4 regions of the Pseudoxanthomonas sp. CF385 genome follow, and region 3 is predicted to be linked to each of the others. Evidence: predicted binding sites of a transcription regulator. Region 3 holds the regulator's gene; each other region holds the start of a gene.
The links. Region 3 encodes FliA, which starts transcription of late flagellar genes. Its sites were predicted from a motif close to TAAAGTTTNNCNNNCNNNGGCCGATAA; they were not measured.

Region 1 (7,758 bases), on a different contig from region 3:
GCGTGGCCAGCGCGCCTCCACCCAGGCCAATCCCTACGCCCTGACCGCACGTGAGATCGAAGTGCTGGAACTGCTGTGCGGCGGCCTGCGCAACGCGCAGATCGCCGCGCGCCTGTCGCGCTCGGTTCGCACGGTGGACCACCACGTCGCCGCGGCCTTTTCCAAGCTCGGCGTGGGCACCCGCACCGAAGCCATGGCGGCCGCACTGGCGGCAGGCATCCACGCCAAAAGATAGGCAATCGCTGCGCGCAATCTGGGTAAGTCCGCCGACGCGGTGCGGAAGGCCGCTCCGTAGCCTGTGCAGCACAGCAATCCGCTGTGCCTACCACGGACTTACCCCATGAAAACCGCCTTCCATCCCCTGCGTACGCTGGCCGTTGCCGCCCTGTGCGCCCTCACCCTGAGCGGCACTGCCCTGGCCAGGGACATCGGCGACACCACCAGCACCAACCACCGCTACGTCATCCAGCGCTCGTTCCCGAAGGGTGCGCTCGACGGCCTCGACGCGGCCACCAAGGCCAAGGTCAACCAGACCAATGCGCGTTTCGGCGTGAAGTGGCTGATGTCTTTCGCCAACGGCGACAAGACCAAGACCTTCTGCGTCTACGAAGGCCCGACCGAAGCCGCCATCCGCGAGGCCGCCAAGGCCAACCACCTGCCGGTGGACAGCATCACCGAAGTGCCCGTCACCCTCGACGCGCATTGAGACCGCCGGGTGCGCGGCCCTTCGTCGCGCACCCGATCCCACCGAACCTCTTCCGGAGACACTCCCATGCCCCGCTACATGATCGAACGCACCTTCCCCACCGGCCTGAACATTCCGATGACCGACGCGGGCGCCCGCGCCTGCCTCGGCGTGGTCGCCACCAATGCCAAGGAAGGCGTGACCTGGGTGCATTCCTACGTGAATGCCGACAAGACCAAGACGTTCTGCGTCTACGACGGCCCCGATCCCGAAGCCATCCGCCGCGCCGCCGGCGACAACAACCTGCCGCTGGAGCGCATCACCCAGGTGAACGTGCTGGCGCCCTACTTCTACCGCTAGGCCGGAGACCCGCCATGAACCGCTCACTGGCCGTGCTGTACGGCGGCGTCAGCTACACCGCTTTCCTCGGCGTCTTCCTGTACGCCATCGCCTTCGTTGCCGGCGTGGGCGTCCCCAAGCACATCGACAACGGGGCGCTCGCCCCGTGGTCGACCGCGCTGGCGATCGACATCGCGTTGCTCGGCCTGTTCGCCGTCCAGCACAGCGGCATGGCACGGCCTGCGTTCAAGCGATGGTGGATGCGCTTCGTGCCGTCCGCGATCGAGCGCAGCACCTTCGTGCTGGTCAGCAGTCTGGTGCTCGCGCTGCTGTTCTGGCTGTGGCGCCCATTGCCGCAGACGATCTGGCATGTCGACGCCGCGCTGGCGCGAGGTGGCCTCTGGGGCATTTCCCTGTCCGGTTGGCTGCTCGTGCTGACGAGTTCGTTCACGATCAACCACTTCGAACTGTTCGGGTTGCGCCAGGTGTGGTGGCACGCGCGGGGACGCACCGCGAAGGACGAGCCCTTCGTCATCCGTGCGATGTACCGGATCGTGCGCCATCCGCTGATGCTCGGCTTCCTGATCGCGTTCTGGGTGACGCCGGACATGACCGTGGGGCACCTGCTGTTCGCCGCGGTCGTCACCGGCTACATCGTCGTGGCTGTCAGGTTCCTCGAGGAACGCGACCTGGTCGCGGTGCACGGCGATACCTACCGCGACTACCAGCGGCGCGTGCCGATGCTGCTGCCGGGACGGAAGCGCGGCTGAATCGAAACACGGCGATGACGGGCCGCGGGCGACACCCGCGGCCTCTGCCACAGGGACTGCCGCCTACCTGCCCGCAGCCGCAAAGCCCTTCGCGGCGCCGTCGATCGTGTCCGCGACCACCTGGGGCTGGGTCATGAAGACCGCATGGCTGGCGGACACCTTGGTGATGCGCGCGCCGATGCGTTCGGCCATGTGGATGAGCATGGCCTGGTCGAAGGCCTTGTCCTCGGTGGCGATCACCGCCCAGCTGGGCTTCGTGCGCCAGGCCGCGTTCGTCAGCCGGGTCTCGAACACCGACATGTTGATGGGCACCTGCGAATCGCGCAGGAACGCGGCGTCGGCGTCGCGGGTATCGTGGGCGAAGCCGGCCTTGAACTTCGCGGGGCTCAGGAAGCCGTAGCCGTCGCTGCCCGTCTCGATCACGAACTCGGGCGTGGCCGCGAAACCGGCGTACTGCTGCGCCGTGGTTTCGCCCGCGTCCGGCGCCAGCGCGGACACATAGACCAGGCCCACGACCTTGTCGTGCACGCCGGCTTCGGTGATGACCGTGCCGCCCCAGGAGTGGCCCACCAGGAGGGTGGGACCGTCCTGCCGGTCGAGCACGCGCTGCGTCGCCTTCACGTCGTCGGCCAGCGACGTCAGCGGGTTCTGCACGATCGACACGCGATAGCCGCGCGCGGTCAGGTTGTCGTAGACGGCGCGCCAGCCGGCGCCATCGGCAAAGGCGCCATGCACCAGGACGACATTGTTCACCGGCCCGCGATGGCTGGCGGCCACGGGCTTGCCGGCGTGTGCGGACGGTGTGATGGCAGCCGCCCATGCGGCGGCCAGGACGATGGGAATGAGCTTGAACATGGATGTCTCCTCAAGGGGGTGAATCAGGCATCGGTGCGTGGCACCTCGGCCCGCAGGACCACTGTGCGATGCCGGCCCACACGATGCGCCACCGGGAGTCCTGATAACTTGACCGAACGTGCTGATCGCCGCTCCATCGTCCTTTCCGGTACGCCGAGCACGGCGTTCCCTGGCAGCGACGCGCGCAGCCATCCGCGGCTCCGACGGGTCACCCATCGCGCACGCCTGTACCTGATCCCGTGCAGGACCGGGAGGCGCCTCCGCGCTAGGCTGATTCCACCCTGTACCCCGCCGGTGAGCCCCATGCCCCACCCGTCCGATCCCTATACGCCGATCAACTGCGAGTTCCACGACGTGCTGGAAGCCACCGCGACGCGCCGCACGCAGGCCGTCATCCGATTCCTCGATGACGACGGCACATTGACCGAACGCGCGACGCGCATCGTCACGTTGTCCGCCCGTGACGGCATCGAATACGCCGAACTCGGTACCGGCGAGCGCATACGCCTGGATCGGCTGGTCGCGGTCGACGGCAGCGCGCCGGCGGACTTCGCGCCGCCGGCCTGAGGATCAGACCGCCTGCACCGCCCGTGCCTGGCCATGGCCTGCGGGGCGTTCGGTGCGGAACTGCGCGACAGACCGGCGCAACGCCCCCACGTCCTCCCGCATGCGGCGCGCGGCAGCCGTGGCTTCTTCCACCAGCGCCGCGTTCTGCTGGGTGGATTCCTCCATCCGGTTGACGGTCTGGTTGACCTGCTCGATGCCGGCGGATTGTTCCTGCGAGGCGCCGGAGATCTCGACCATGATGTCGGTGACCCCCTGCACGCTGGCGACGATCTTGCCCATCGTCGCGCCCGCCTGACGCACCAGCGCCGAGCCGTCGGCCACCTTGTCCACGGACGTCCCGATCAGGCCCTTGATCTCCCTGGCCGCGTTCGCCGAGCGCTGCGCCAGCATGCGCACTTCGCTGGCCACGACCGCAAAGCCGCGCCCCTGTTCGCCGGCGCGCGCGGCTTCCACTGCGGCATTGAGCGCCAGGATGTTGGTCTGGAAGGCGATGCCGTCGATGACCGAGATGATCTCGGCGATCTTTTTCGACGACTGCTCGATGTCGGTCATCGTCGCGACCACCCGGCCGACGACCTCGCCTCCTTGCGAGGCCACACCTGCGGCGCCGATGGCGAGCTCGTTCGCCACCCGCGCCGATTCCGCGTTCTGGCGGACGGTGGAGGTCAGCTCCTCCATCGAAGCCGCGGCTTCTTCCAGGCTGGCGGCCTGCTGCTCGGTCCGGCGCGAAAGATCGGCATGGCCGGCGGCGATTTCGCCGGCAGCGGTGTTGATCGACGTGGCGGCATCCTGGATGCCGCCGACGATGTCGGTCAGCTGGGCCACGGTGGCGTTGGCGTCGTCGCGCATGCGCGCGAACACGCCTTGGAAGTCGCCCTCCATGCGTGCGGTCAGGTCGCCCTGCGAAAGCGCGGCGAGCAGCCCCTGCAGCGCGGACAGGTTGTACTGGAACGCATCCAGCAGGCGGTTGGTGCTGCCCGCCAGGGTCAGCACGAAGCCCTGCTTGTCTTCCAGCGGCACGCGGTCGCGCAGGTCGCCGCGCGCGGCGGCATCCACCACCGCCGCGATCTCGCGCTCCACCAGCATCTCGACCTCGCGGCTCCGCCATTCGACGACCGCACCCATGCACACCCCGTGCACCCGCACGCGGTTGACCGCCCACTGGTAGTGGATGCCGGCATGCTCGACATCCTCTTCGAAGACATCCTCCCCGCCGGCGAGCCGACGCTGCACCTGCGCGAACACCGGATGCAATTGCACGGCGTCCAGGCCGGACATCGACGCGCTCTCGGGCAGCACCGCCCGCAGCGAACGGTTGGCATAGGCCAGGGCGCCGTCAGCGTCCAGCATCATCAGCCCGGTCTGGGCGCAGTCCAGCGCCTGGCGGGCGCGCTCGTTCTCGCGCGCCACGGCGCGTTCCGCCTCGATGCGCGCACGCATGCGCTGCTGCATGTGCGACAGGGTCGCGGCGAGGCGGCCGATCTCGTCGTGCGGGTTGTGCACCCTCAACACCGTATCGAGCCGGTCGTCCGCGATATCGGTGGCGAAGCGCAGCGTATCCTCGATGGGCCGGCGCACGGCGCGCAGGACCATCAGCAGCGTCGCGATCAGCGCCACTGACACCAGCAGCCAGGTCAACATGAAGAACCCGTCGATCCAGCGGCCCTGCGTGCGTTGCTGCGCGCGCGCGTCCGCCAGCGCATCGGACTGCGACTGTTGCAGCGCATCCAGCGCAGGGGTGATGCCGGTGGCGATGTCTTCCAGTGACTGGGCTTCCACATCCAGGCCGATGCGTGCCGCGGTGTAGGCCAGCAAGGCGCCTTGATAGGCATCCATGTCGGCGCGCAGGGCGTCCTGTGCTTCCGGCGGCAACCGCGCACCGGTCAATGCCAGATCGAACGGCAGTTTCTCTTCGCTGACGCGGTCGGTGTGCGTCGCATCGCCGGTCAGCAGGAATTGGCTCTCGAACCGCCGCATGCGCTGCACATGGCCGGTCAGCGTCGGATTGCCCACTTCGTCGATACGGGCCTCCAGCACACCGGCGGCGGCGTCCAGTTGCGCACGCAGCCCGGATTCGCCCTGCCCCATCTCGTCCACGCGCGCATTGAGCGAGGCGATGCCTTCGCCGAACTGGGCGATCTCGGCGGCGACGCCCTTCAGCGCGGAGGAGCCCGGGTCTGCGCTGGCGGCGCCGGCGTCCGCGTCCAGCGTGCCCGCCAGGCGTTCTTGCGCCGTCCGCAGGGCCGCACGATGCTCGTCGGACAGGCTGTGCGCATAGGCCGTCTGCAACCGCCGCGCTTCGGCGACCTGCTGGGCCAGGGTGCCGGCGAGCACCGCGCGTGCCTGGTAGCCAGCGAACGTGTCGCCTGCGCGCTCCGCCCCTACACTGGCGCGCCAGTAGGCCAGTGCGATCACCAGCAGGCCGACACCGGATACCAGCAGGCTGGCCTGGATCTTGCCGGCCAGGCTCATGCGACCGAGCCGCGTGGAGGACAGCAAGCGCATGCGGCGTAGGGCGGCATCGCGCAGGCGACGCAGGGTCGAATTCGGGGGGGAGGCCATGGGCGTATTCCGGACAGAATGACGCATCGGTATCGGCCGTTCCCGCCAGGACTTTAATGTCCTTTTTCGCCACGCGTGCGGCGTTCCGGGATGCAGGTGTTGTACGCGGCGTGCGCTACAGCACGATGACGACGACGACTGACACTCCACTGTCATGCGATCGCGCTAGCGTCCCGGCCCCATGCTCGCCTGCCCTGCTCCCGCCCCGATGTCCGCCGTGCTGGACGCCGCCCTGCGCCCGGGCGGATTGCGCGCGGTGTACCAGCCCATCGTCCATCTGGAAGACCAGCGCGTGGTCGCGCACGAAGGCCTGATGCGTCACGCGCACGGGTCGATGACACCGCTGCAGTTGCTGGACCTGGCGCGTGTCGCCGGACGGCTCGGCGAGCTGGAAACCCAGGCCGCACGCATGCTGGTTCGCAGCTTCGATTTCGAGCGTGGCGGGCGCCTGCTGGTCAACCTGAGCGCGCACGCGATCCTGCAGGACGCCTTCCGCCCGCAGCAGATCATCGAAGGCCTGCAGTCCGCGGGGCGCGACCTGAGCCGGTTCGTCATCGAGATCACCGAGCGCGACATCGTCGAAGACGTGGGCCGCCTGGCCGATGCGCTGGGTTACCTGCGCGCGGCCGGAATCCGCATCGCGCTGGACGACTTCGGCAACGGGCATTCCAACTTCGAGCTGTGGCATGAGCTGGGGCCGGAGTACGTCAAGATCGACCGCTACCTGATCCACGAGATCGCCGAGAGTCCGGGCCGCCTCAGCATCGTGCGTGCGCTGGTGCAGGTGGCCGAGAGCCTCGGCACCGACCTGATCGCGGAAGGCGTGGAGCGCATGCAGGACCTGGCCATCATCCAGGACCTGGGCATCCGATACGCGCAGGGTTATCTGCTGGGCCGCCCGTCCGAACGGGCGACCGACGCCGTGCCGGACGACCTGCGCCTGGCTTCGCGCGAGAAGCTGCCGGTGTGGCCGCGCAGCGGGCGTCGCTCGGCCTTTCCCAAGGTCACCGCGGCGCACCTGCTGATCGAAGCGCCTTCGATCACCGACGACGCGAGCAACTTCGACGCCGAGCAGCTGTTCCGCCAGCATCCCGACCTGCAGGCGCTGCCGGTCGTGGACGGCAGCGGGCATCCGCTCGGGCTGATCAACCGGCGCGTGTTCAACGAGCGCATGGCGGTGCCGTTCGCCCGCGAGCTGCTCGGTCGCAAACCGTGCATCAAGCTGATGCACGCCTCGCCCATCATGGCGGACGTGGCGCAGAGCATCGATGCGATGTCGGAGATCCTGCTGGGCGAAGACCAGCGCTATCTTTCGGACGGCTTCATCATCACCCGCGATGGGCGCTACGCCGGCGTGGGCACCGGCGAAGCCCTGGTCCGGCGCGTCACCGAGCTGCGCATCGAAGCCGCGCGCTACGCCAATCCGCTGACCCTGTTGCCCGGCAACATCCCCATCGCCGAGCACATCGCGCGGTTGATCGATGCGCACCAGCCGTTCACGGCGGCGTACTGCGACCTCAACCACTTCAAACCCTACAACGACCAGTACGGATACTTCCGCGGCGACCGGATGATCCGCCTGGTGGCCTCGACGCTGTTGCGCCATGCGGAGCCCCAGTGGGATTTCGTCGGCCACGTGGGCGGCGACGACTTCGTGGTGCTGTTCCAGAGCGACGACTGGGAGCGGCGCTGCCGCGAGATGGTCGGCGAGTTCAACGCCGCCTGCCGCGCACTGTTCGACGACGACGATCTCGCACGCGGCGTGCTGGAAGGCGAAGACCGCGCGGGGCGCTACACCACGTTCCCGTTGACCACGCTCACCATCGGCGCGACCCAGGTGACCCCGCACCGCTTCTGCACCGCCGAGGAAGTCGCCTCGCAGGCGGCCGCCGCCAAGCGGCTGGCCAAGCGGCTGTCGGTGGGCCTGCACGTGCTGGATGCAGCGGAGGCGACCACGGGCTGAGCGCGCGCTTCGCGCAT
Region 2 (7,758 bases), on a different contig from region 3:
AGCGCCTGCGCGATCTGTTCGGTGGCCTTGCGTGCGTGTTCGGGCGCGCCGGTGTCGAACGCATAGATGCGACCCGCGCCGAAGTCGCTCTCCGCGCCGATCTGGTGGCGGGTGATGTCGCCCAGGTGCTTCTCCGCGTACGCCTTGCCGCCGTACAGGCCCTGCTCCTCATTGGCGAAGGCGATCACCCGGATCGTGCGCTTGGGCGCCTGCTTCAACTGGCCGATCAGGTGGCCGGCGGCCATGGTGATGGCGACGCCGGCGCCGTCGTCGATCGCGCCGGTACCCAGATCCCAGGAATCCAGGTGGCCGCCGATCACCACGACCTCCTTCGGCAGGCTGCGCCCGGTGATCTCGCCGATCACGTTGTGCGAGGTGTATTCCCCGTCCCAACCGCACTCCAGCGCGAGCGACACGCGCACGGGTCCACGCTGCAGCAGGCGCGTCAGCTGGTCGGCGTCGGGAATGGTCAGCGAGGCCGACGGCACGGGCGTCAGGCCTTCGTCGAAACGGGTGATGCCGGTGTGCGCGACGCGGTGGTTGTCGGTGCCAGCGGAGCGCATCAGGAACGCGATCGCGCCCTTGCGGATGGCGGCCGACGGGCCCTTGGAGCGGATCGCGCCGCCATTGCGGTAATCGCTGCCATCGCGCGCGGCCTTCATCGGGTAATCGACGAAGGCGATCTTGCCGGCCAGCGAACCCTCCGGCGCCGCGTCCAGCGCAGCGAGGTCGGCGAAGCGGACGATCTCCGCCTCCACCGTGCCTGCGGGGCTGCCGCCCAACGCGGTGACGGTCAGCGGCTGCGCATGCGCGCCGACGACGGATGCGCGCTCGCTGCGGCGCTCCCACTTCGGGAACGTCACCGGCTCGATCCAGACCTTGTCGAAACCCAGCGCCTTGAACTTCGCCTGCGCCCACGCCACCGCCTTGGCATCGGCCTCGCTGCCGGCCAGGCGCGGGCCCACTTCGGTGGTCAGCGATTCGACGACGTTCCAGCCGGTGCGGTCGGCGAGGGCCTGCTCGCGCAGCTGCGCAGCGGTGGCGAGCGAGGCATCGGGGATGCGGGTTTCGCGGGAGGCGGCGAAAGCGGGTGTGGCGACGGCCAGGGCGAGCAGCAGCGGAGCAAGACGCATGGAAAGTCCCGGAAAAACGAAGGCCACGAGCTTAGCAGCCCGTGGCCCCGTGTTTCCGTCGACGGCGTTGCCGATCCGGAACGCCGCGTATCGCTACTTCTTCAGCGCGTCGCGGATCTCGCGGAGCAGCAGCACGTCTTCCGGCGGCGCGGCGGGCGCGGCCTCGGGCTTGCGGTGCAGGCGGTTGACCGCCTTGACCAGCAGGAAGATCGCGAAGGCGACGATGACGAACTGGATCACCGTGTTGAGGAATTCGCCGATGCCGATCACGACGGCGGGAATCTCCTTGCCTGCGGCATCGACCGTGGCTTCCTTCAGCGTCCACGCCCACTTCGAGAAATCCACGCCACCGACCAGCAACCCGATCGGCGGCATGATGATCTTGTCCACCAGGGTGGTGACGATCTTGCCGAAGGCTGCGCCGATCACCACGCCGACGGCGAGGTCGACCACGTTGCCGCGTGCGATGAATTCCTTGAACTCGCTGACCATGCCCATCGAGGGATCTCCGTGAACGGCGCCGACACGCCTGTGCCGTGGACTATAGCGCCGTGCGTCGACGACGCAAGGCAGGGTTAGCCGGTGATGCGTCCGCGCAGTTCCACCACGCCATCGAGCGAGGCGACGAACGCGTCGCCCGGCACCAGCGCCGCGACGCCGGCAGGCGTGCCCATGAAGACCAGGTCGCCGGCCTTCAGTGCGTAGAGCTTCGACAGTTCATGCAGGATGTCGGGCACGTCCCAGATCAGGTCGTGCAGCGCGCCGTGCTGGCGGACATCGCCGTTCACGCGCAGGGTCAGCGTGCGGGTGTCGAGCGCGCCCACGTCCGCCGCGGCGACCAGCTCGCTGATCGGCGCCGAATGATCGAAGCCCTTGCCGGTGTCCCACGGCAGGCCTTTGGCTTTTGCGGCGCCCTGCAGGTCGCGGCGGGTCAGGTCCAGGCCCACGCCATAGGCGACGACCAGGGCCTCGGCGGCTTCGCGCGACAGCTCACCGACGGGCGCATCGACGCCCAGGGCCGCGACCAGCTCTACCTCGTGGTGCAGGTCGTTCGTGCCGGGCGGGTAAGGCACATCCGCATCGTTGGTGACGATCGCATCGGCCGGCTTGTGGAAGAACACCGGCACGCCTCGCTCGGCCTTCGACGCCGGTGCGGCCGCGCCCATCTCACGCGCATGGTCGGCGAAGTTGCGGCCCACACAGAAGATGCGGCGCACCGGGAAGGTGCCGCCACCGCGCACGGGAACGCGCGGCACGGGCGGGGTGGGGATGATGTCGGCCATGGCGGCGATCCACTGTATCGGGAGGCCGCAGAGTGTAGGCGGGAACGATGTCCCGCGTTGGCGCGCTTAACGCGGCAGCGGCAGGGCTGCCTTGCTGACCACCTGGTATTCGCCTTCCATCGCGCGGTCGCGCGCCACCGGCTTGCCGCGCTGGCGCAGCAGCTTGTAGAGCAGGCCGCCGGCGATCATCGCCGCGCCGACGAACACGCTGAAGAACACCAGCACCGCCAGCAAGGCCAGGCCCACCAGGCCGATGCCCAGGCGCAGCAGCGGATGACGCGGCTTGCGGGGCGCGAAGGCGTTACGGAAGGCGTTGAACGGGAAGGGGCGTGCGTGCATGGCGTTGCGTCGTGACAGAATGCGGCGGGGGCCGGTACACGCAGTATCGGATGACCGTTATATGACCGTGTGAGAACTTCGTTAAGCCGTATGCGACTGACCGCACTGAATGACATCGTGGAAGGCGGTTTCGCCGAAGTTGAGGCCGTGATCGGCGACGATGCGGAATCCTTGATCCTCCATCGCGATGGCGATGCGGTCCGGGCCTGGCTCAATGTCTGCCCGCACGCGGGCCGCCGGCTGGACTGGGCGCCGGGGCAGTTCCTGAAGAGCAAGGAAGGCCACCTGGTCTGCGCTGCGCACGGCGCCTCGTTCGAACTGCAGCGTGGCGACTGCGTCGCCGGACCGTGCCGCGGCGACGCGCTGCATGCCATCGCGGTGCAGGTCCGCGATGGCGAGGTGTGGCTCGCCTGAGCCCTGCGCCGGCCTAGCCGGTGCCTTGCAGGATCACGCAGTGCCAGCCGGTCCGGTAGGTCTCGTAGCCGGGCGAGGCCGCCTGCGCTATGCAGTGGGGACGGCCGTCGATGACCAACTCGGTGGCGGCGCGCGGTTCGGCGAACAGGCTCGCGCGGCCCGGGAAGTCCAGGCGCGCCGTGGCATCGCCTGACGGCGTGTCGGCCAGCACGCGACCCTGGCCATCGACGATGCAGACCCGGCTGCGGCGCCATTCGGCATCGGACAGCGGCGTGTGCTCGACGATGGTCTGCGCCAGTGCGTCCCAGCGGAACACGATGCCGAGCACGCCCAGCGGCCGTCCCTGCACGCGCCCGCCTTCGCGCACCGTGCAGGAGTAGACGAGCACGCGTTCGCCCCCGGCCAGCGCACTCGCGTGCATGGACTGGAAGCCGAAGGCCTCGCCGCTCTGCGTGGCCATCGCCGACTGGAACCAGTCCTGCTGCGCCACCGATTGGCCCTTGGAGCGGTACTGCCGCGGACGCCCGTTGGCGATCACCTGGCCCTGCAGGTCGGCGAGCACCAGGTCGAAGTACACCGTGTACGAATCCAGGATCTGCCCCAACCGCTGGCTGGCATGGGCGAGCGTCGAAGGCTGCGGGTCCTGCGCGGCGGCGACCACGGCCGCGTCGGTCGCCCACCAGCGCACGTCGCAGCTGCGTTCGTAGAGGTTGCGGTCGATCAGGTCGATGTTGGCCAGCGCCAGATCGGTCAGGCGCGTGCGGCGCACATCGGTCTGCAGCTGCTCCAGCCGTTCGCGCAGGTCGGTGCTGGTACGGCCGGCCATGCGGTCGATCTCCTGCGCGGTGTCGCTGACCCGGCGCGAGAGCGTGTCCATCTCTTCGGCGATCACGCCGAAGCTGCGTCCCGCGGTGCCGATGCGCACGGCCTCGATGCGGGCGTTCATCGAGATGATGCGGGTGATGCGGTTGATCTCGTCGATCTTCTGCAGCGATTGCCGCAGTTGCTTGAGCAGCGCGTCCGACAGTCCCGAGACGGACTGGATGTGGTCGTCGATGCCGGCGTCGTCGGTGGGGTCGGCGGCGCGTGCGTTCATGGGGCTCCTTGCGTAGAGGGGTGTCCATGCGCGTGCGCATGGCCGTCATTGGAGCGCTATCGGCGGGTCCGTCCAGCGCTTTAACCGGCACCGCGACGGTGCATGTTTTCCCCTCGATGGGGCGAGATGGACTCGCGGGTTGGACGTTCGTTCGGCGCTTCCCTAGAATCCGCCGACCACGGACAGGGGACCGAGATGGGCGACGCGAGTACCTGCATCAACTGCGGCCGAGCGGTCGCCGGTTCCGACCAGAAATTCTGTCCCGCCTGCGGCCAGCCCACGCCGGTGCACCGCATCGACTGGCATTTCCTCGGCCATGAGCTGGAGCACAGCGTGCTCCACATGGATCGAGGGATCCTGTACTCGCTCAAGGAGCTGATGCTGCGGCCCGGGCATCTGATCCGCAGCTACCTGGAAGGGCGGCGTGCGAACCAGGTGAAGCCCTTGCTGCTGCTGATGATCTCGGCCGCCGCTGTCGTGCTGCTCGGCAAGTATCTGCTGGGTGGCGACCTGCTGGGCTCCGCGATGCAGGCAGGTTTTTCGGAATCGGGCGCCACGCAGCCGGGCTCGGGCGTCGATCCCGCTGTCGCGATGGGCACCTTCAACATGGTGAAGGATTGGATCAACGTCCACCTCACCGCCGTCACCCTCTTCCTCCTGCCATTCGAGGCCGCTGCGTTCTGGCTCGCGTTCCGCGGCAGGGGCCTCAACTACCCTGAATGGCTCGTGGTGACCGCCTTCCTGACGGTACAGACATTCGTCTTCATGGCGCTGGCCATCCTCGTGCGGAAGTGGGTGCCGCATGCCCAGGAATGGTCCGTCGCGGTGGCGTCCCTCTACGCCGTGTTCTCGCTCGTCCAGTTGTTCCGCAACCACTCGGTCTGGACCACCGCGTTGCGTACGTTGGTGGGCTTGGGGGGCTTCATGCTGGTGCAGGGCCTGATCACCCTGGCCGCTGCTTACGTATTCGTCGCGATGACCCATTGATCCATCTGCGCGCGAACAATAAAAGCCGGCTTTCGCCGGCTTTTATTGTTGGGATGCCCAGCAAGCCTCGGGTGGCTTACTTCAGCGCCTTGAACCGCAAACGGTGCGGGCGTGCACCTTCTTCGCCCAGGCGACGCTTCTTGTCTTCCTCGTACTCGCGGTAGTTGCCCTGGAAGAACTCCACGTGCGAATCGCCTTCGAAGGCGAGGATGTGCGTGGCGATGCGGTCCAGGAACCAGCGGTCGTGCGAAATGACGAACGTGTTGCCGGGGAACTCCAGCAGCGCGTCTTCCAGCGCACGCAGCGTTTCGATGTCGAGGTCGTTCGACGGTTCGTCGAGCAGCAGCACGTTGCCGCCCTGCAGCAGCGTCTTGGCCATGTGCAGGCGGCCGCGTTCACCGCCCGACAGCGAGCCGACCATCTTCTGCTGGTCCTGGCCCTTGAAGTTGAAGCGGCCGATGTAGGCGCGCGACTGGATCTCCACGCCGTTGATGTTGAGGATGTCCAGGCCGCCGGAAATTTCCTGGAAGACGTTGTGGTTGCCTTCCAGCTTGTCGCGGCTCTGGTCGACGTAGGCCAGCTGCACCGTCGGGCCGGTGGTGATCGTGCCGGAGTCCGGCTTCTCCTGCCCGGTGATCATCTTGAACAGCGTCGACTTGCCGGCGCCGTTCGGGCCGATGATGCCGACGATGGCGCCGCCGGGAACGAGGAAGCTCAGGTTGTCGATCAGCAGGCGATCGCCGAACTTCTTCGAGACGTTCTTGAACTCGATCACCGAGTTGCCCAGGCGCTCACCCGGCGGGATGAAGATCTCGTTCGTCTCGTTGCGGCGCTGGTAGTCGACCGACTGCAGTTCTTCCAGGCGGGCCAGACGGGCCTTGCCCTTCGAACGGCCGCCCTTGGCGTTCTGGCGCGACCACTCCAGTTCTTTCTGGATCGCCTTCTGGCGGGCCTTTTCCTGGTTGTCTTCCTGCTTCAGGCGCTCGTCCTTCTGCACCAGCCAGTCGGTGTAGTTGCCCTTCCACGGAATGCCGCGGCCGCGGTCGAGCTCGAGGATCCACTCGGCGGCGTTGTCGAGGAAGTAGCGGTCGTGGGTGACGGCCACCACGGTGCCGGTGTAGCGGGCAAGGAACTGTTCCAGCCACTCGACGGACTCGGCGTCGAGGTGGTTGGTCGGTTCGTCGAGCAGCAGCATGTCGGGTTTCTGCAGCAGCAGGCGGCACAGCGCCACGCGGCGCTTCTCGCCGCCGGACAGCTTGCCGACGATCGCGTCCCACGGCGGCAGGCGCAGCGCGTCGGCGGCCACATCCAGCTGGTTTTCCAGGGTGTGTGCGTCACCGGCGGCGAGGATCGCTTCCAAGCGCTCCTGTTCCTTGGCGAGGGCGTCGAAGTCGGCGCCTTCTTCTGCGTAAGCGGCATACACGGCTTCCAGCGCGGCCTGGGCCTGCAGCACGTCGCCCACGCCTTCCTCGACGGCCTGGCGGACGGTGTGCTCGGGATTCAGTTCCGGCTCCTGCGCCAGATAGCCGACCTTGATGCCGGGCTGCGGACGGGCCTCGCCTTCGAAGTCCTTGTCCACGCCGGCCATGATCTTCAGCACGGTGGACTTGCCGGCGCCGTTGAGACCCAGCAGACCGATCTTCGCGCCCGGATAGAAGGACAGCGAGATGTCCTTGATGATCTGCCGCTTGGGCGGGACCACCTTGCTGACCCGGTTCATGGTGTAGATGTATTGCGAGGACATGCAGGCTCCGGTACGCAGGGCCCGTCACCCGACCGGAGACCGGCAGGCGAACAGGTGAACATGGGGAAGGTGCCCAGTATAGCCGTTCAGGCCGTCGGAGCCGCTGGCTGAACGGCTTCCCAGCGTTTTGGGACTGTTGTCCCGTAACCGCTTTCCAGCGGGAAGCGGTTCAGACGAAATGCGCATGATGGCCTCACGTACCCCTAACAACGGAGTTGCCATGAACAGCCGTCGATTCTTCCAGGGCCTGGCCATCGCCGTGCTGGCGATCGCCACCACCGCCCCGGCGCTGGCGCGCGATGACGACCGCGGCCGTGACCGTGGCCGCCAGCACTACGACCGCGACTGGCGCGATGACCGCCGGGACGATCGCCATGATCGCCGCGACGACCGCCGCGACCAGCGCCATGCCTACCGCGCCGGTTATCGCGAGGGCCGCCGTTACGACGACCGCTACGACCGTCGCTACGACGACCGTCGCTACGACGACCGCCGCTACTACGCGCCGCCGCGCGTGGTCTACCGTCCGGCCCCTCCGCCGCACCGTTGGGCCAAGGGCCAGCGCTACCGCGACTACTACCGCGGCCCGGTCTACGTGGTGAACGACTACGATTACTACGATCTGCGCCGTCCGCCCCGCGGCTACCACTGGGTGCGGGACGACCGCGGCAACATGCTGATGGTGGCCATCGCCACCGGCATCATCGCGGACCTGCTGCTGCACCATTGATCCGGACCCCCTCGGGACACGGGAAAAGCGCG
Region 3 (7,758 bases):
TCGGCACGCCGGCCAGCACCGCGCCCAGCTTGCCGACCGTCTCCTGCGCCTGGGGGTCCAGGGTGGCCGAGCCGGTGGCGAACAGGATGTCGCTGTTGATCTGCACTTCCAGCCACAGGGTGGAACGCTTGATGGTGACCAGCTTCTCGTCGATCAGCGGCGCCAGCGCGCGCTCGAGGTCGTCGGCGATGCGCTTGAGCTCGCCCTGGGCGCTCTGCAGGCCCTTGGCGTCCAGCGACATGTTCATCTGCGAGGCCATCGCCGCCAGCAGGGTGACGTTGGGCGACGGCGACGGGGCCGACGGTCCTTCCTTGGCGCCGGACTTGATCGGCGAGGGACGGTCGAAGTCCGCGCCCTGCAACTGGTGGTTGCCGACCTGCACGGGGTTGATCGTGCGCGGCGCGCCACCGAATGCCGCGGTCAATGCATCGGCCATCACCCGGTACTTGCCTTCGTTGATCGTGGAAATGGCGTACATCACCACGAAGAAGGCGAGCAGCAGGGTCATGAGGTCGGCGTAGGGGATCGCCCAGGCCTCATGGTTGGCGTGTTCCTCGTGCTTGTGCCGGCGTGCCATTCGTCGCGCCGGCTCAGTGCAGGAAGCCGGCCAGCTTGGCCTCGATGTTGCGCGGGTTCTCGCCCTGCGCGATGGCGATGAGGCCTTCGATGATCATTTCCTGCTCGCGGCTGCGGCCGCCGATCACGCTCTTGAGCTTGCTGGCGATGGGCAGGAAGAACAGGTTGGCCGAGGCGATGCCGTAGATCGTCGCGGTGAACGCGGCGGCGATGCCGTGGCCCAGCTTGCTGGGGTCGGCGAGGTTCTTCATCACCGCGATCAGGCCGAACACGGCGCCGATGATGCCCAGCGTGGGCGCGTAGATGCCCATCGCCTCGAACACCTTCGCGGCCGCCAGGTCCTGGTGCTCCTGGCCGTTGAGGTCGATCTCCATCATGTGCCGGATCGATTCCGGCTCCACGCCGTCGACCAGCATCTGCAGGCCTTTCCTGAGGAAGGGGTCGTCCTGCTGGTTGACCAGCGGCTCCAGCCCCAGCAGGCCCTGCTTGCGGGCGATGTTGCTCCAGTCGACGATCTCGGCGATCAGCGCCTCGCCGTCGTTGCCCGGCGGACGGATCACCCAGCGGACGATGGCCAGCGCACGCTTGAAGACCGGAGGCGGCGTATGCACCAGGATCGCGGCGATGGTGCCCAGGATCACGATCACGAACGCCGCCGAGGACCACAGCGACGACAGGCCGGCACCTTTGAGGATGCTGCCACCGACCAGCGCGACCAGCGCGAGCAGGAGTCCGATGAGGCTGAAGATGTCCATGTGCTGATCTATCGGCCCGGTTCAGGTCTACTTGAGGCGCGATCCCTGCAGGAGCGATGCAAGTCGCGACCGGGATCACACCTGGATCTCTCTTGTAGTAGCGACGTAAGTCGCGATGACCGCGAGACGGGATGGAACAAGGGCTGGATGTCTGAAGGGAACAACTCGCGACTTACGTCGCTCCCACAACAGCCCGGCTCCGACGACAGCTCACCGCGTCACGCCGTCGCGCGCAGGCCGTCCACGTCGAGGATCAGGGCCATGCGGCCGTCGCCGATCAGGGTGGCGCCCGCGTAGCCGGGCAGGCCGCGCACGGCGCGCGGTAGCGGTTTGATGACGACTTCCTCGCGGCCGCGGACCTGGTCGACGACCAGGCCGAACCGTTGGTCGCCCATCTGCAGCACCACGATGGTGAGCAACGGTGCCGCCGCGGGTTCCACCTGCAACCAGTCGCGCAGGTCCACCAGCGGCAAGGTATGCGACTGGCGATCCAGCACGGCGCGGCCGTCGAACCAGCGCAGGCTGGCGGCGGGCGCATGCAGGACTTCCATCACCCGCGCCAATGGCAGCGCGTAGACCGGCTCGCCGGCCTGCACGAGCAGGGTGGGGAGGATGGCCAGTGTCAGCGGCACGCGGATGACGAAGCGGCTGCCGCGGCCCACGTCGGAATGGATGGTGATCTGGCCGCTGAGTTCGCGGATGCGGGACTGGACCACGTCCATGCCCACGCCACGGCCGGAGATGTCGGTGACTTCGGCCTTGGTCGAGAAGCCCGGCAGGAAGATCAGCTGCAGGCATTCGTCGTGGGTGAGGCGCGCGGCGGCTTCCGGATCGATCAGGCCCTTCTCCAGCGCCTTGGCACGCAGGCGCTCGGGGTCGATGCCGGCGCCGTCGTCGCGGATCTCGATGGTGACGAAGTCGCCTTCCTGCTGCGCGGACAGGCGCACGTGGCCCTGGCGCAGCTTGCCGCTGCCTTCGCGCAGCGACGGCACTTCGATGCCGTGGTCGATGGCGTTGCGGACCAGGTGCACCAGTGGATCGGCCAGGGCCTCGACCAGGTTGCGGTCCAGTTCGGTGTCGGCGCCGACCAGCTCCAGGTCGACTTCTTTCTGCAGCTGGCGGGCGACGTCGCGCGCGACCTTGGGGAAGCGCGAGAACACCTTGCCGACCGGCTGCATGCGCGTGCGCATGACCGCGTTCTGCAGGCGTGCGGTGGCGATGTCCAGGCTGCTCACCGCGCGATCGAGCTCTTCGTCGCGGATCCGGGCGCGCAGGGTCTTCAGGCGATTGCGCGACAGCACCAGTTCGCCGACCAGGTTGACGATGGCGTCGAGCCGCTTGGTGTCCACGCGGATGGTCTGTTCGGCCTCGCCGCCGGCCTTCGCGGCAGGCTTCGCCGCCGGCATCGGCTTGGGCGCGGCCGGCGCGGGACGCGGCGCCGCGACGGGCGCCGGCGCGACGACCTGGGTCGGTGCGGCGTCACCGTGTAACTGGTCGAGCAAGGCTTCGAACTCGTCGTCACTGATCAGATCGCCGGCGGCGGGCGCCACGGCCACTGCGGCGGCAGGCGTCGCGACGGGTGCGCCGCCATTCACGTCGAACTGGTCGATCAGCGCCTGCGGTGCGTGCGGCGGTTCTTCGCCGGCGCCGATCGCGTCCAGCATCTGCTGCAGGTAGTCCAGCGACTGCTGGGCGGCGTCGAAGTGGTGCGATTCCAGCGTCGCCCGGCCGGCACGCACCAGGCCGAGGGTCTCCTCCGCCGCGTGGCAGAGATTGACCATCGCCTGGATGCCGAGGAAGCCGGCGCCGCCCTTGAGCGTGTGGAAGCCACGGAAGACCGCGTTGAGCTGTTCGCTGTCGGTCGGGTCCTGCTCGAGCGTGACCAGCTGTTCGCCCAGGCGGTCGAGGATTTCCTGGGCTTCGATCAGGAAGTCGGCGGCGATTTCGGGCGTGACGGCGGACATGGACAGGCGGTTACCGGAAGCGGTCGATCAGCGGGCGGGGTGGACCAGGTGTGGCGCGGCGGCGCGGCGCGCGGTCAGGCGCCGCGCGATCGCATCGCAGGCCAGCAGCAGCCCGACGAACAGCAGGAGGAGGGGATGGCGATGGACGGAACGGTGGCGCATGGCAGGTCTCCGGTTCCGCAGCGCCCGGCCGTGGGCTACAGGCCCAGGCCGGAGAGCAGGTCGTCGGCGTCGTCCTGCGAGAACGCGTTGCGGTCAAGACCAGCAACGGCCGGACCGGCGAGTTCTGAAGTCTCTTTCTTCTCCGGCGGCGGCAGCCCGAGCGCACCGAAGCCCTCGTGCACGCGACGGACGATGCCGGCGACCCGGCGGATGATCTGGCCGGTAAGGTCCTGGTAGCTCTGGGCGAGCGCCATTTCCGACAGGCCCTTGCCGATGCTGTCCACCAGCGCGGCCTGTTCGGCCGACAGCGCGGTGCCCTTGAGCTGGGTGGCGTAGCCCCGGCACTGTTCGGCCAGGTCCAGCGTCTTGTGGCTGGCCTGTTCGGTCATCTCGACGACGTGGTCGAGGCGCGAGCAGGCATCGTCGAGTTCGCCGGCGTCGGTCGGCGGCAGTTCGCCCAGGGTCTGCGCCAGTTCGCGGGCGAGGCGACCCAGGCCCTGCATCATCGGCTGCGTGCGCCAGGCGGCGATGGTGTCCAGCTCGCGGCGCCAGCCGGCCTCGTCGCCCTGTTCCAGGGCATCGAGCGCGTGCTGCAGCCTTTCCACCAGCGCGGCGCGCGCCCCGGTGATGTCGGCGACGGCGTTCATCAGGCAGCGGCTCCCAGGCGTTCGAAGATCTTGCCCAGCTTCTCTTCCAGCGTCTGCGCGGTGAACGGCTTGATGATGTAGCCGTTCACGCCGTTCTGTGCGGCTTCGATGATCTGCTCGCGCTTGGCCTCGGCGGTGACCATCAGCACGGGCAGGGTCTTGAAGCGTTCGTCGGCGCGGATCGCTTTCAGCAGCTCGATGCCGGTCATGCCGGGCATGTTCCAGTCGGTGACCACGAAGTCGAAGCTGCCCTGCGCCAAGGCCGTCAGCGCGCTGTTGCCGTCTTCGGCTTCGGCGGTGTTGGTGTAGCCCAGGTCGTTGAGCAGGTTCTTGATGATGCGGCGCATGGTGGAAAAATCGTCCACGATCAGGATGCGCATGTTCTTGTTGGCGGTCACTTCGAACTCCAGTAAAGCGTGCCCGGTCAGGGGCGAGGGCAGGGCAGGGGCTGCACGCGGCGGCCTACCGGAGCCTTATCGGCAGGCCGCGGGAAATCTTCAGTCTTGGTCTTCCAGGCCGGCGTCGGCCTTCTCGAACACCTGCAGGCGGCCGCGCAGGCGGACCATGGCCTGGCCGTGGATCTGGCAGACGCGGGACTCGCTGACGCCGAGCACCGCACCGATTTCCTTCAGGTTGAGTTCTTTCTCGTAGTACATCGACAGCACCAGCTGTTCGCGCTCCGGCAGGTGGCCGATGGCCTTGACCAGCTGCTGGCGGAACTCGCTGCGCTCCAGGTTCTGCTGCGGCGACGGGCCACCGGTGCGGGCGGTGTTCGGTTCGCCGTGGTCGTCGATGTGCGATTCCAGGCTGAGCACCTGCCCGCGCGCGGCGTCCTCCATCAGACGCAGGTATTCGGGCAACGGCATCTCCATCGCCGAGGCGACTTCGGTGGCGATGGCGGCGCGGCCGGTGCGCTGTTCGATCTCGCGCACGGTGGCGGCAGCCTGGCGCGCGCGGCGGTGCACCGAGCGCGGCACCCAGTCGCCGCGGCGGATTTCGTCGATCATCGAACCGCGGATACGGATCGAGGCGTAGGTTTCGAACGAAGCGCCCTGTTCGGCGTCGTAACTGCGCGAGGCTTCGATCAGGCCGATCATGCCGGCCTGGATCAGGTCGTCGATCTCCACGCTGGCCGGCAGGCGCGCCGCGAGGTGGTGGGCGATGCGGCGGACGAGGTCGGCGTGCTGGGTGACGGAGTCCGTAGCGGCGCTGCGCTGCACGGCGCGGTAGTGGGCGGCGGCGGTGTTCATGCGGCCACCCCCCGCTGGATCAGGCGTTCGACGAAGAACTCCACGTTGCCGCGCGCGCCCTGCGGCGGCTGCCAGCGGGCGGCCACGCGGGCGATGTCGGTGATGGCGCGCGCCGACGGGCTGCCCGGGTAGGCCTTCACGACGGCCTGCTGGCGCTGCACCGCGCGGCGCAGCCAATCGTCCTGCGGCACGGCGCCCAGGTAGTGCAGGGCGACGTCGCCGAGGAAGCGCTCGCAGACGCGGGCCAGCTTCTCGTACAGCTTCCGGCCCTCGTTGGGGTCGCGGACCATGTTGGCGATGACGTGCACGCGGTCCAGGCCGCGTTCGCGCGCCAGCACCTTGATCAGGGCGTAGGCGTCGGTGATCGAAGCCGGCTCGTCGCAGACCACGACGACCGTGTCCTGCGCGGCCTGGCAGAAGGTCAGCACGCTGTCGGTGATGCCGGCGGCGGTGTCGACGACCATGACGTCGAGCGCACGCTGCAGTTCGGAGAACACATTGACCAGGCCGACATGCTCGGCCGGCGTCAGTTCGGCCATGTGGCGGAAACCCGACGAGGCCGGCACCACCATCAGGCCTTCGGGGCCTTCCAGCAGTACGTCTTCGAGCTGGCAGCGGCCGGCGACGAGGTCGGCGAGGGTGAACTTCGGCGACAGGCCGAGCAGCACGTCGACGTTGGCCAGGCCGAGGTCGGCGTCCATCAGCAAGGTGCGCTTGCCCATTTCGGCGAGCGAAATCGCGAGGTTCACGGAGACGTTGGTCTTGCCCACGCCGCCCTTGCCGCCGGTGATGGCGATGACGCGCACCGGATGGAACGCGGCGGGGATCGGCGGGGTGCTGCGCGGATTGGTCTGCAGCAGGTGGTCAGGCGACATGGGTGGCCTCGGTCGAGCAGGGTTCGTCGGCTTCGCGGCGCAGCTGGTCCAGCCGCAGCACGAGGTGGGCGCTGTTGGCGCGGTGGAGGTCGTCGGGCACGCGCTGGCCATCGGTCACCCAGGCCATCGGCAACTGGTGGTCGACGACCACCGAAAGCGCGCTGCCCAGGCGGCCGGTCTCGTCCAGCTTGGTCAGCACCACGCCTTGCGGCTGCACGGTGCTGAAGCGGCGGACGACTTCGTCCAGGTCGGAGAAATGGGAGTTGGCCGGCAGGCAGAGCAGCGTCTGCACCTGGCCGGAGGCGCGCAGCCAGTTGAGCTGGCCCACCAGGTTGCGGTCGCGCTGGCCCAGGCCGGCGGTGTCGATCAGCACCAGCTTGTAGTCGCGCAGGCGCTCCAGCACCAGCGCCAGGCTCTGCGCGCTGTCGGCCTCGTGCACCGCGATGCCGAGCTGGCGGCCGTAGCCGTGCAGCTGTTCGCGGCCGCCGACGCGCACGGTGTCGGTGGTGACCAGGGCCACGTCGCGCGCGTTGTGGCGCTGCGCGAAGCACGCCGCCAGCTTGGCGATGGTGGTGGTCTTGCCGGCGCCGGTGGGGCCGACCAGGGCGATCACGCCACCGGCTTCCAGCGGGTCGATCTCGGTGACCGGCAGCTTCTTCGACAGCAGGCCCAGCATCAGGCCGCGGCCGCGATGGGCTTCGGTATCGGCGGGAATCTGCAGGGCGATGTCGCGGGTGATGCCGGCGTCGAAGCCGTAGTCCTCCATCAGCTCCATCGCCTGCATGCGCACCGGCGAGCCGCGCAGGCGTTCGTCGGTGAGGCGATGCATCTCGCGTTCGATCATTTCGCGCATCGCGGCCAGCTCGCCGCGCATGTGCACCAGCTGCTCGTCGCTCTCGCGGGCGTCGGCGACGTTGTCGGCCACCACGGTCAGCGTGGGCACGGTGACGGCGGCAGGTGCAGGAAGGGATGCGGCAATGGGTGCGCGCGCCACCGGCAGGGCAGCGACCTTCGGTGCGGGCGCCGGCTCCGGCAGTGCGACCGGCGGCGCGATCGACGGCAGCAGCGCGTCGAGGTCCAGGCTCTCGTCGGCCTCGGCACGCACGGCGGTCCGGGCGCGCGCCGGTGCCACCGGTTCGGCGATCGGCGCGAGGGCCGGCGCCGGTTCGTTGGCAGGCAGTTCCGGCAGGCAGGCGGCCAGCTTGGCGGCGAAGGATTCGGGTTCGATCAGCTGCGGCGCGATCTCGCGGACCGGCAGGCTGGGAGCGAAGCGCGGCGGCGCTTCATTGGCGGCGGCCACCGGTGCAGTGATGGCGGGCGCCACCGGTGCGATGGGGGCTTCGGCGCGGACGGGCGCTGGCGTGGCCGGGGCGGCGGGCGTCTGGCGGCGCGCGAAGTAGCTCGCGGCGGCTTCGGCCGGCGACAGCGTGGGGGCGGCCGGTGCGGGTGCAGCGGTGTTCGTATGCGTGGCGCGGGCGGGCGCGGCGGCCTGCTGTGCCGGATCGAGCAACGGGTGCAGCGGGGCGTTG
Region 4 (7,758 bases), on a different contig from region 3:
TCGGCCAGTGCGGCCAAGGAGATCAAGGGCCTGATCGAGACCTCGGTGGAGAAGGTCGCCGACGGTTCGGCCCTGGTGAACCAGGCCGGTGCCACGATGGGCGAGATCGTCGCCTCGGTGCAGCGCGTGACCGACATCATGGCCGAGATCTCCGCCGCCTCGCAGGAACAGTCGGCCGGCATCGAACAGGTCAACCAGACCATCACCCAGATGGACGAAGCCACCCAGCAGAACGCGGCGCTGGTGGAAGAAGCCACCGCGGCCGCACGCAGCATGGAAGAACAGGCCCAGTCCCTGACCGAGTCGGTGTCGGTGTTCAAGCTGCAGGCCTCGGTCAGCGCCCCGGTGCGCCAGGCCATCGCCCAGGCGGCGGCACCGAAGCCGGCTGCGCCCAAGGCCGTGGTCCGCAAGCCGGCCGCGCGCAAGCCCGAACCGGCCTTCGCCGAAGGCGACTGGCAGGAGTTCTGAGCCACGACCCACAGGTCGAATGCCGAGGCGGCCCGGGTATTCCCGGGCCGCGTCGTTTCCGGCGGGTCTTGTCATGGCGGCCCCTACCGTTCGTCGGGAAATACACGCGTGTAGCTCAATCGGGAAACGGCGACGCCGATATCGCTCGTGATACCCCTACCCACCGCCTGCCCCATGAATCGATTCGCACGCCTTTCGCTCGGCAGCAAACTCTCGCTCCAGGTCACCGTCGCCGTCGCCCTCGTCCTGCTCCTGCTCGCCTTCGTGGTCCAGCGCCAATCCAGCCGTGCGATCGAAGAACGCGCACTCGGCGACCTCGACGTCACCGCACAGATCATGCTGGAGTCCGTCGCCCTCTACGACCGGACCCTGACGGAAACCACGCAGCGCATGGCACAAAGCTTCCGCGCATCGCTTCCGGTCGGCGATGTTTCGGTCGATCCGGCGCGCACCACGCTCATCGGCGACGCCGAGGTTCCCGAGCTGCGATTCGGCCAGCGAAGCGTCAACCTCGATTTCACCGCCGTGGACCGTTTCACCGAGGCGACCGACGTGGTCGCGACGCTGTTCGTCCGCCAGGGCGACGAGTTCATCCGCGCCACCACCTCGTTGCGCAACACCGAGAACGCGCGGGTCATCGGCACAGCGCTGGACCACAAGCATCCGGCCTACGCGCTGATCCTCGAGGACAAGCCGTATACCGGCCGCGCACGCCTGTTCGGCCAGGACTACATGACCCACTACGAGCCGCTCGCGGATGCGGAAGGCAAGACCGTGGGCATCCTGTTCGTGGGCCAGAACTACGGCGACGGCCTGGCCGCGCTGAAGGACAAGCTGCGCACCACCCGCCTGGGCGAAACCGGCTATTTCTTCGTCGTCGACCTTGCGGAAGGCGACCACCAGGGCATGCTCGCCGCCCATCCGACCAGCCAGGAATCCCCCTACACCGTGGTCGTGGACGCGGGCTCGCAGCCGGCGATGAAGGCCCTGCTCGAACAGGACCACGGCCATGCGGTGCTCGACATCGCCCCCAAGGCCGGCGACAAGGCCGAACCCGCCGTGGTCGCGGTGAAACGCTTCGCCCCCTGGAAATGGGCGCTCGTCGCCGTGGAGCCGCGCGAAACCGTACTGGCGTCCAGTCGCGCCCTGACGGCCAGCATCCTGGCGTTGTCGATGCTCGCGCTCGTCGTGATCGCCGCGCTGACCTGGATCGGCGTACGCCGCGTGGTCTCCCACCCGTTGCGCGCCGCGGTGGAGATCGCCGAACACGTCGCCGCCGGCAAGCTGGACGGCAGCATCGACACCCGCCGCCAGGATGAAGTGGGTCAGTTGTTGACCGCGATGCATCACGTGCAGACGCAGGTCGTGTCGGTGATCGGCGCGCAGACCGAGATGACCCGCCAGCACGACGAAGGGGCGATCAGTTACCGCATCGACGACAGCCGTTTCCCGGGCGAGTACGGCAGCATGGTCCGTGCCACCAATGCGCTGGTGGCCTCGCACATCGCGGTCAAGATGCGCCTGGTCGAGGTCATGCAGCGGTACGCCGTCGGCGACCTGTCGGTGGACATGGACCGCCTGCCTGGCGAAAAGGCGGTGCTGACGCAGACGATGGACGCGACCAAGGCCAGCCTGTCGGCGATCAATGGCGAGATCAAGCGCCTGGCATCGGCCGCTGCCGCAGGCGACTTCTCGCACCGCGGCGATGCCGGCAAGTATGAGTACGACTTCCGCGAGATGGTCGACGGCCTGAACCGCCTGATGGAAACCACCGACGGCAACCTGGGCGACGTGTCCGAGCTGCTGCAGGCCATCGCCCGCGGCGACCTGACCGCGCGGATGGAAGGCGACTTCCACGGCGTGTTCGCCACGATGCGCGACGACGCCAATGCGACGGTGGCCCAGCTGACCGAGATCGTCGGCCACATCCAGGATGCCTCGCGCAACATCAACACGGCAGCCGGTGAGATCGCCTCCGGCAACCTGGACCTGTCGCGTCGCACCGAACAGCAGGCCGCCAACCTGGAAGAGACCGCCGCCTCGATGGAGGAACTGACCTCCACCGTGCGCCAGAACGCCGAATCGGCCCGCCAGGCCAATCAGCTGGCCATCGGCGCCGCCGGTGTCGCTTCCCAGGGCGGTGAAGTCGTCGGCAAGGTGGTCTCCACCATGACCGACATCGAACAGTCCTCCAAGAAGATCGCCGAGATCATTTCGGTCATCGACGGCATCGCCTTCCAGACCAACATCCTGGCATTGAACGCCGCGGTCGAAGCCGCGCGTGCCGGCGAACAGGGCCGCGGTTTTGCGGTCGTCGCGAGCGAGGTTCGCACCCTGGCCCAGCGGTCGGCCAGTGCGGCCAAGGAGATCAAGGGCCTGATCGAGACCTCGGTGGAGAAGGTCGCCGACGGTTCGGCTCTGGTGAACCAGGCCGGCGCCACGATGGGCGAGATCGTCGCCAGCGTGCAGCGGGTGACCGACATCATGGCCGAGATCTCCGCCGCTTCGCAGGAGCAGTCGGCCGGCATCGAACAGGTCAACCAGACCATCACTCAGATGGACGAGACGACTCAGCAGAACGCCGCGCTGGTGGAGGAAGCCTCCGCCGCCGCCCGTTCGATGGAAGAGCAGGCCCAAGCCCTGACCGAGTCGGTGTCGGTGTTCAAGCTGCAGGCCGCGAAGGGCGCGCCGGTACGTCGGGTCATCGCCGAGGCGGTCGCACCGAAGAAGGCCGTGGCCCGCAAGCCTGCCGCGCGCAAACCGGAGCCTGCGCTCGCCGACGGCGACTGGCAGGAGTTCTGAGCGTCGTCACGCCACCCGCTTCGCACCCGCGGCCCGGCACTCCCGGGCCGCGGTCGTTTCCGGTGTCGCTAAAGATCGTGCGACGCACGCCGATACAGCCTGTGACGCCTTCCGCAAAGCCCGCCACTCTGTCCCTGTCCGTATGACCGACTCCACCGACGCACCGCTGGCCGAGCCGATCCGCTACGAGGACGAGGAAAAGTACCTGGTGCGCGGCGAGCACGCGATCCGGCAGATCATGCAGTCGCTGATCGACAAGCGCGCCCTCGTCAGCGGCTGCGCGATGCCGCGCAACCACACCTTCCCCACCTCGATGGTCGAGGTACTGGAAGACGAGGACGCCATCCTCATCGATGGCAGCGCCAGCGAGACGATCAACCGCAGCATCGAGGAAGCCTCGCACGTCACCTGCGTCTCGCGCCTGGACCGCATCCACGTCCAGTTCCGCCTGCAGGGCCTCACCCGCGTGATCCAGGACGGACAGATCGCGTTCCGTGCCGATCTTCCCGAAAGCGTGCTGCGCCTGCAGCGACGCGAGTTCTACCGGCTCCAGGTCCCGGTGACGCAGCCCGTCGAGTGCGCCGTCCCCCAACATCATCCCGATGGCGAGACCACCTATGAGCGCTATCGCGTGCTGGACATCAGCGGCGGCGGCCTGGCGCTGGCGGTACAGGCGGAGAACCCGTTGCTGCGCCCGTACAAGGAGTTTCCGGGTTGCCTCCTGTATCTCCCGGACGGCGGTCCGCTCAGCCTGCGCCTGATGGTCAAGAGCCTGCACAGCCAGCTCAACCAGAACGGCACGGAGAGCTGGCGCGCCGGCTGCCAGTTCACCGACCTGCCCCGTGGCGCGGACGCGCTGCTGCAGCGCTACATCTTCCGCCTCGAGCGCCAACGCAGCGCCCGCGACCGCGGCGCGGCGTGATCTTCGTCGACCTTTCGTCGATCCGTCGATTCATCCGCTCAACCTCGCCGCGGGCACGCCGATACCCCATGTGACGCTGCCGTGACAGTCCGGCCCTGCCGGATGCCGCGGCGCGACGCCATGCCCTGTCGCACAGCCCCATCGAGGTCGCCATGCCCGTTTCCCTTCGTTCGTCCTCCCGCAGCATCGCCACCCGCGTGATGGCAGGCACCGCCGTCCTGGCCCTGCTGGCTTTCGGCGTGGCCGCGACCGCCAGCTACCTGCGCAGCAGCCAGTCGCTGCTCGCCGCGGCGCGCACCTCGATGGACGGCCTGGCGAACCTGGAAGCGCAGCGGATCTCGGGCGAACTCACCGGCGCCTTCGACAGCAACGACGCCCTGGCCCAGGCCCTGCTCGCGCAGCGCGCCGGCGACGGCATCAGCCGCAGCGCCGCCAGCGCCATCTTCAAGCGCCAGCTCGAAGCCCATCCGGAATGGGTCGGCGTGGGCACGCTGTGGGAACCGGATGCGTTCGACGGCAAGGATGCCGACTTCATCGGCAGCGCAGGCCACGACGATACCGGCCGTTTCATGAGCTACTGGGCGTGGAGCGATGGCGCGCCGTTGCTGGAAGCGCTGCGCGACTACGAAGTGCCGGGCGCGGGCGACTGGTACCTGCGACCGCGTGAACTCAAGCGTACGGTCGTCGCCGAACCCTATGTCTACAAAATCGCCGGCAAGGACGTGCTGATGACCACGCTGTCGACGCCCGTGGTGCAGGACGGGACGTACCTGGGCGTGATGACCGTGGACTTCGCCCTGCAGTCCCTGCAGGAGCGCATCGGCAAGCTGACGCCGATGGGCGCCGGCTTCGTCCGGCTGGTGACGCCGGGCGGCGTGCTCATCGCCGACCGCGACGCGGCCCGCGTGGGCAAGCCCTTCGAGGACGGCGATGCCGGCGCGGTACTGAAGCAGATCGCCCGCGGCGAATCGGTCTTCCGTGAAGTCGAGAGCGCCGAAGGCGAAGCGCTGGTGGAAGCTTATGTACCGCTGCAGATCGGCCAGGCCCAGGAGCGCTTCATGCTGGGCGTGGTGGTGCCTCGCAGCGTGGTGATGCAGGACGCCCGCGCGGTGCTCTGGACGATCGTCGCCGTCGGCCTGCTGGGCGCGGTATTGCTCTGCGGCGCAATCTACTGGCTGCTCCGTCGCCAGGTAGCGGTCCCGCTGGCGGGCGCCGTGCGCGTGGCCGACGACATCGCCCGCGGCAATCTGGACGGCGTCATCGAAGCCGGACGCAGCGACGAGATCGGCACGCTGATGCAGGCCATGCGCACCATGCAGGGCAACCTGCGCGAGCGCATCGAGCGCGATGCGGTGGTCGCGCGCGAAAGCCTGCGCATCCGCACCGCGCTGGAGGAAGTGACGACCAACGTCATGATCGCCGACGCCGACCGGACCATCGTCTATGCGAACCGGCCGCTGATGAAGATGCTGGCCGATGCGGAACAGGACCTGCGCCGCGACCTGCCCGCGTTCGACGTGCGCACCGTCGTCGGCAGCCGCATCGACATCTTCCACAAGAAGCCGGAACACCAGTCGCACATGCTGGCGCAGTTGCAGGGCACGCACCGCGCCCAGATCACGGTGGGTGGCCGCATCATGCAGCTGATCATCAATCCGGTGAACGACGCCGGCGGCCAGCGTGTCGGCTATGTCGTCGAGTGGGCCGATCGCACCGCCGAAGTGATGGTCGAACAGGAAGTCACCCGCATCGTGCAGGCCGCCGTGCAGGGCGACCTCGGCGGCCGCATCGGCGAGGCCGGCAAGCAGGGCTTCCTGCTCGGCCTGTCGCAGCAGGTCAACAGCCTGCTGGCCACGATCGGCGGCAGCGTGGACGCCGTCTCCGGCGTGCTGCGCGCATTGTCCGGCGGCAACCTGACCGCGCGGATGGAAGGCGACTTCCACGGCGTATTCGCCACCATGCGCGACGACGCCAACGCGACGGTGGCCCAGCTGACCGACATCGTCGGCCGCATCCAGGATGCGTCCACCTCGATCAACACCGCCGCCGGCGAAATCGCCTCGGGCAACAACGACCTCTCGCGTCGCACCGAGCAGCAGGCGGCCAACCTGGAAGAAACCGCTGCCTCGATGGAGGAACTGACTTCCACCGTGCGCCAGAACGCCGAATCGGCCCGCCAGGCCAACCAGCTGGCCATCGGTGCGGCGTCGGTCGCTTCGCAAGGTGGCGAAGTGGTCGGCAAGGTGGTCTCCACCATGACCGACATCGAACAGTCCTCCAAGAAGATCGCCGAGATCATTTCGGTCATCGACGGCATCGCTTTCCAGACCAACATCCTGGCGTTGAACGCTGCGGTCGAAGCCGCGCGTGCCGGCGAACAGGGCCGCGGTTTTGCGGTCGTCGCGAGCGAGGTTCGCACCCTGGCCCAGCGGTCGGCCAGTGCGGCCAAGGAGATCAAGGGCCTGATCGAGACCTCGGTGGAGAAGGTCGCCGATGGTTCGGCCCTGGTGAACCAGGCCGGTGCCACGATGGGCGAGATCGTCGCCTCGGTGCAGCGGGTGACCGACATCATGGCCGAGATCTCCGCCGCTTCGCAGGAGCAGTCGGCCGGCATCGAACAGGTCAACCAGACCATCACCCAGATGGACGAGACGACCCAGCAGAACGCCGCACTGGTGGAGGAAGCCACCGCGGCCGCCCGCTCGATGGAAGAACAGGCCCAGGCGCTGGCCGAGGCCGTCTCGACTTTCCAGCTGGACAGCGGCAGCCAGGTGGCGCGGCTCGTCCAGGAACGCGTGACCCGGATCGCAGCCCGTTCCACGCCAGCCCACTCTCCGTACTGACGCGCTAAAGAATCTCCGCCCGGGGCCGATCTAGGCCGTGACAGGCCCCGTCCCGGGCAACCCCACCCTCTTACCGGCTGCAACAGGAGCCCGACGAATGAGCGACAAGAAGAGCCAGGCCACGGCGACCGCCGAGGAATTCCTCAGCTTCACCCTGGGAGACGAGCACTACGGCGTCGATATCCTGAAGGTGCAGGAGATCCGCGGCTACGATTCGGTCACCCGCCTGCCGGATGCCCCCGACTACATCAAGGGCGTGATCAACCTGCGCGGCACCATCGTGCCGGTGATCGACCTGCGCCTGAAGCTGCGGCTGAAGGAAGCGCGCTACGACGCCTTCACCGTGATGATCGTGCTGAACGTCGAGGACCGCGTCGTCGGCATCGTCGTGGACAGCGTGTCCGACGTGATCGGCCTGGCCGCGGAACAGATCCGCCCCACGCCGGAGTTCGGCGCCAGCGTCGATACCCGCTTCATCTCGGGCATCGGCACCGTCGACGACCGCATGCTGATCCTGCTCGACATCGAGACGCTGATCGACAGCGCCGACTTCGGCCAGCCGCTGCCGGAGCAGGCCGCGGCCTGATCCGCGCCAGGCAGGAACTCCCCGAGGGGACTGCGGGCCGCAAGGTCCGTGGTCCCCTTTTTTCTGGGCGCGCGACGCCGCGGGCGTCTCCGTCTTTCGTCGTAAGGGATGCAAAGCACCCTGAATTTCCTGCAGGC

Region 1: a site for FliA is predicted at 5,808-5,834, ahead of BLT45_RS18650 (methyl-accepting chemotaxis protein). Genes of this name have one in related genera too.
Region 2: a site for FliA is predicted at 4,322-4,348, ahead of BLT45_RS13855 (methyl-accepting chemotaxis protein). Genes of this name have one in related genera too.
Region 4: a site for FliA is predicted at 4,231-4,257, ahead of BLT45_RS18670 (methyl-accepting chemotaxis protein). Genes of this name have one in related genera too.

The regions. Positions count from the first base shown of each region.
Region 1 is NZ_FNKZ01000002.1:94,972-102,729, forward strand. Features, by position in the region: gene BLT45_RS10650 (ATP-binding protein) at 1-235, shown strand, start outside; gene BLT45_RS10655 (DUF4242 domain-containing protein) at 341-706, shown strand; gene BLT45_RS10660 (DUF4242 domain-containing protein) at 773-1,045, shown strand; gene mddA (methanethiol S-methyltransferase) at 1,060-1,794, shown strand; gene BLT45_RS10670 (alpha/beta fold hydrolase) at 1,858-2,649, opposite strand; gene BLT45_RS10675 (hypothetical protein) at 2,953-3,216, shown strand; gene BLT45_RS18650 (methyl-accepting chemotaxis protein) at 3,220-5,778, opposite strand; gene BLT45_RS10685 (EAL domain-containing protein) at 5,987-7,741, shown strand; gene BLT45_RS10690 (LysR family transcriptional regulator) at 7,758-7,758, opposite strand, start outside.
Region 2 is NZ_FNKZ01000002.1:767,858-775,615, reverse strand. Features, by position in the region: gene BLT45_RS13880 (M28 family peptidase) at 1-1,133, opposite strand, end outside; gene mscL (large-conductance mechanosensitive channel protein MscL) at 1,227-1,631, opposite strand; gene BLT45_RS13870 (fumarylacetoacetate hydrolase family protein) at 1,709-2,416, opposite strand; gene BLT45_RS13865 (hypothetical protein) at 2,483-2,755, opposite strand; gene BLT45_RS13860 (Rieske (2Fe-2S) protein) at 2,846-3,169, shown strand; gene BLT45_RS13855 (methyl-accepting chemotaxis protein) at 3,183-4,265, opposite strand; gene BLT45_RS13850 (DUF3667 domain-containing protein) at 4,461-5,252, shown strand; gene ettA (energy-dependent translational throttle protein EttA) at 5,329-6,996, opposite strand; gene BLT45_RS13840 (RcnB family protein) at 7,217-7,726, shown strand.
Region 3 is NZ_FNKZ01000003.1:179,796-187,553, reverse strand. Features, by position in the region: gene motD (flagellar motor protein MotD) at 1-577, opposite strand, end outside; gene BLT45_RS16285 (flagellar motor protein) at 591-1,331, opposite strand; gene BLT45_RS16280 (chemotaxis protein CheA) at 1,550-3,295, opposite strand; gene BLT45_RS18635 (hypothetical protein) at 3,323-3,457, opposite strand; gene BLT45_RS16275 (protein phosphatase CheZ) at 3,493-4,104, opposite strand; gene cheY (chemotaxis response regulator CheY) at 4,104-4,484, opposite strand; gene BLT45_RS16265 (RNA polymerase sigma factor FliA) at 4,602-5,354, opposite strand; partial or broken gene BLT45_RS16260 (MinD/ParA family protein) at 5,351-6,163, opposite strand; gene flhF (flagellar biosynthesis protein FlhF) at 6,219-7,758, opposite strand, start outside.
Region 4 is NZ_FNKZ01000005.1:112-7,869, forward strand. Features, by position in the region: partial or broken gene BLT45_RS17955 (methyl-accepting chemotaxis protein) at 1-468, shown strand, start outside; gene BLT45_RS18665 (Cache 3/Cache 2 fusion domain-containing protein) at 643-3,270, shown strand; gene BLT45_RS17965 (flagellar brake protein) at 3,413-4,192, shown strand; gene BLT45_RS18670 (methyl-accepting chemotaxis protein) at 4,345-7,035, shown strand; gene BLT45_RS17975 (chemotaxis protein CheW) at 7,133-7,621, shown strand.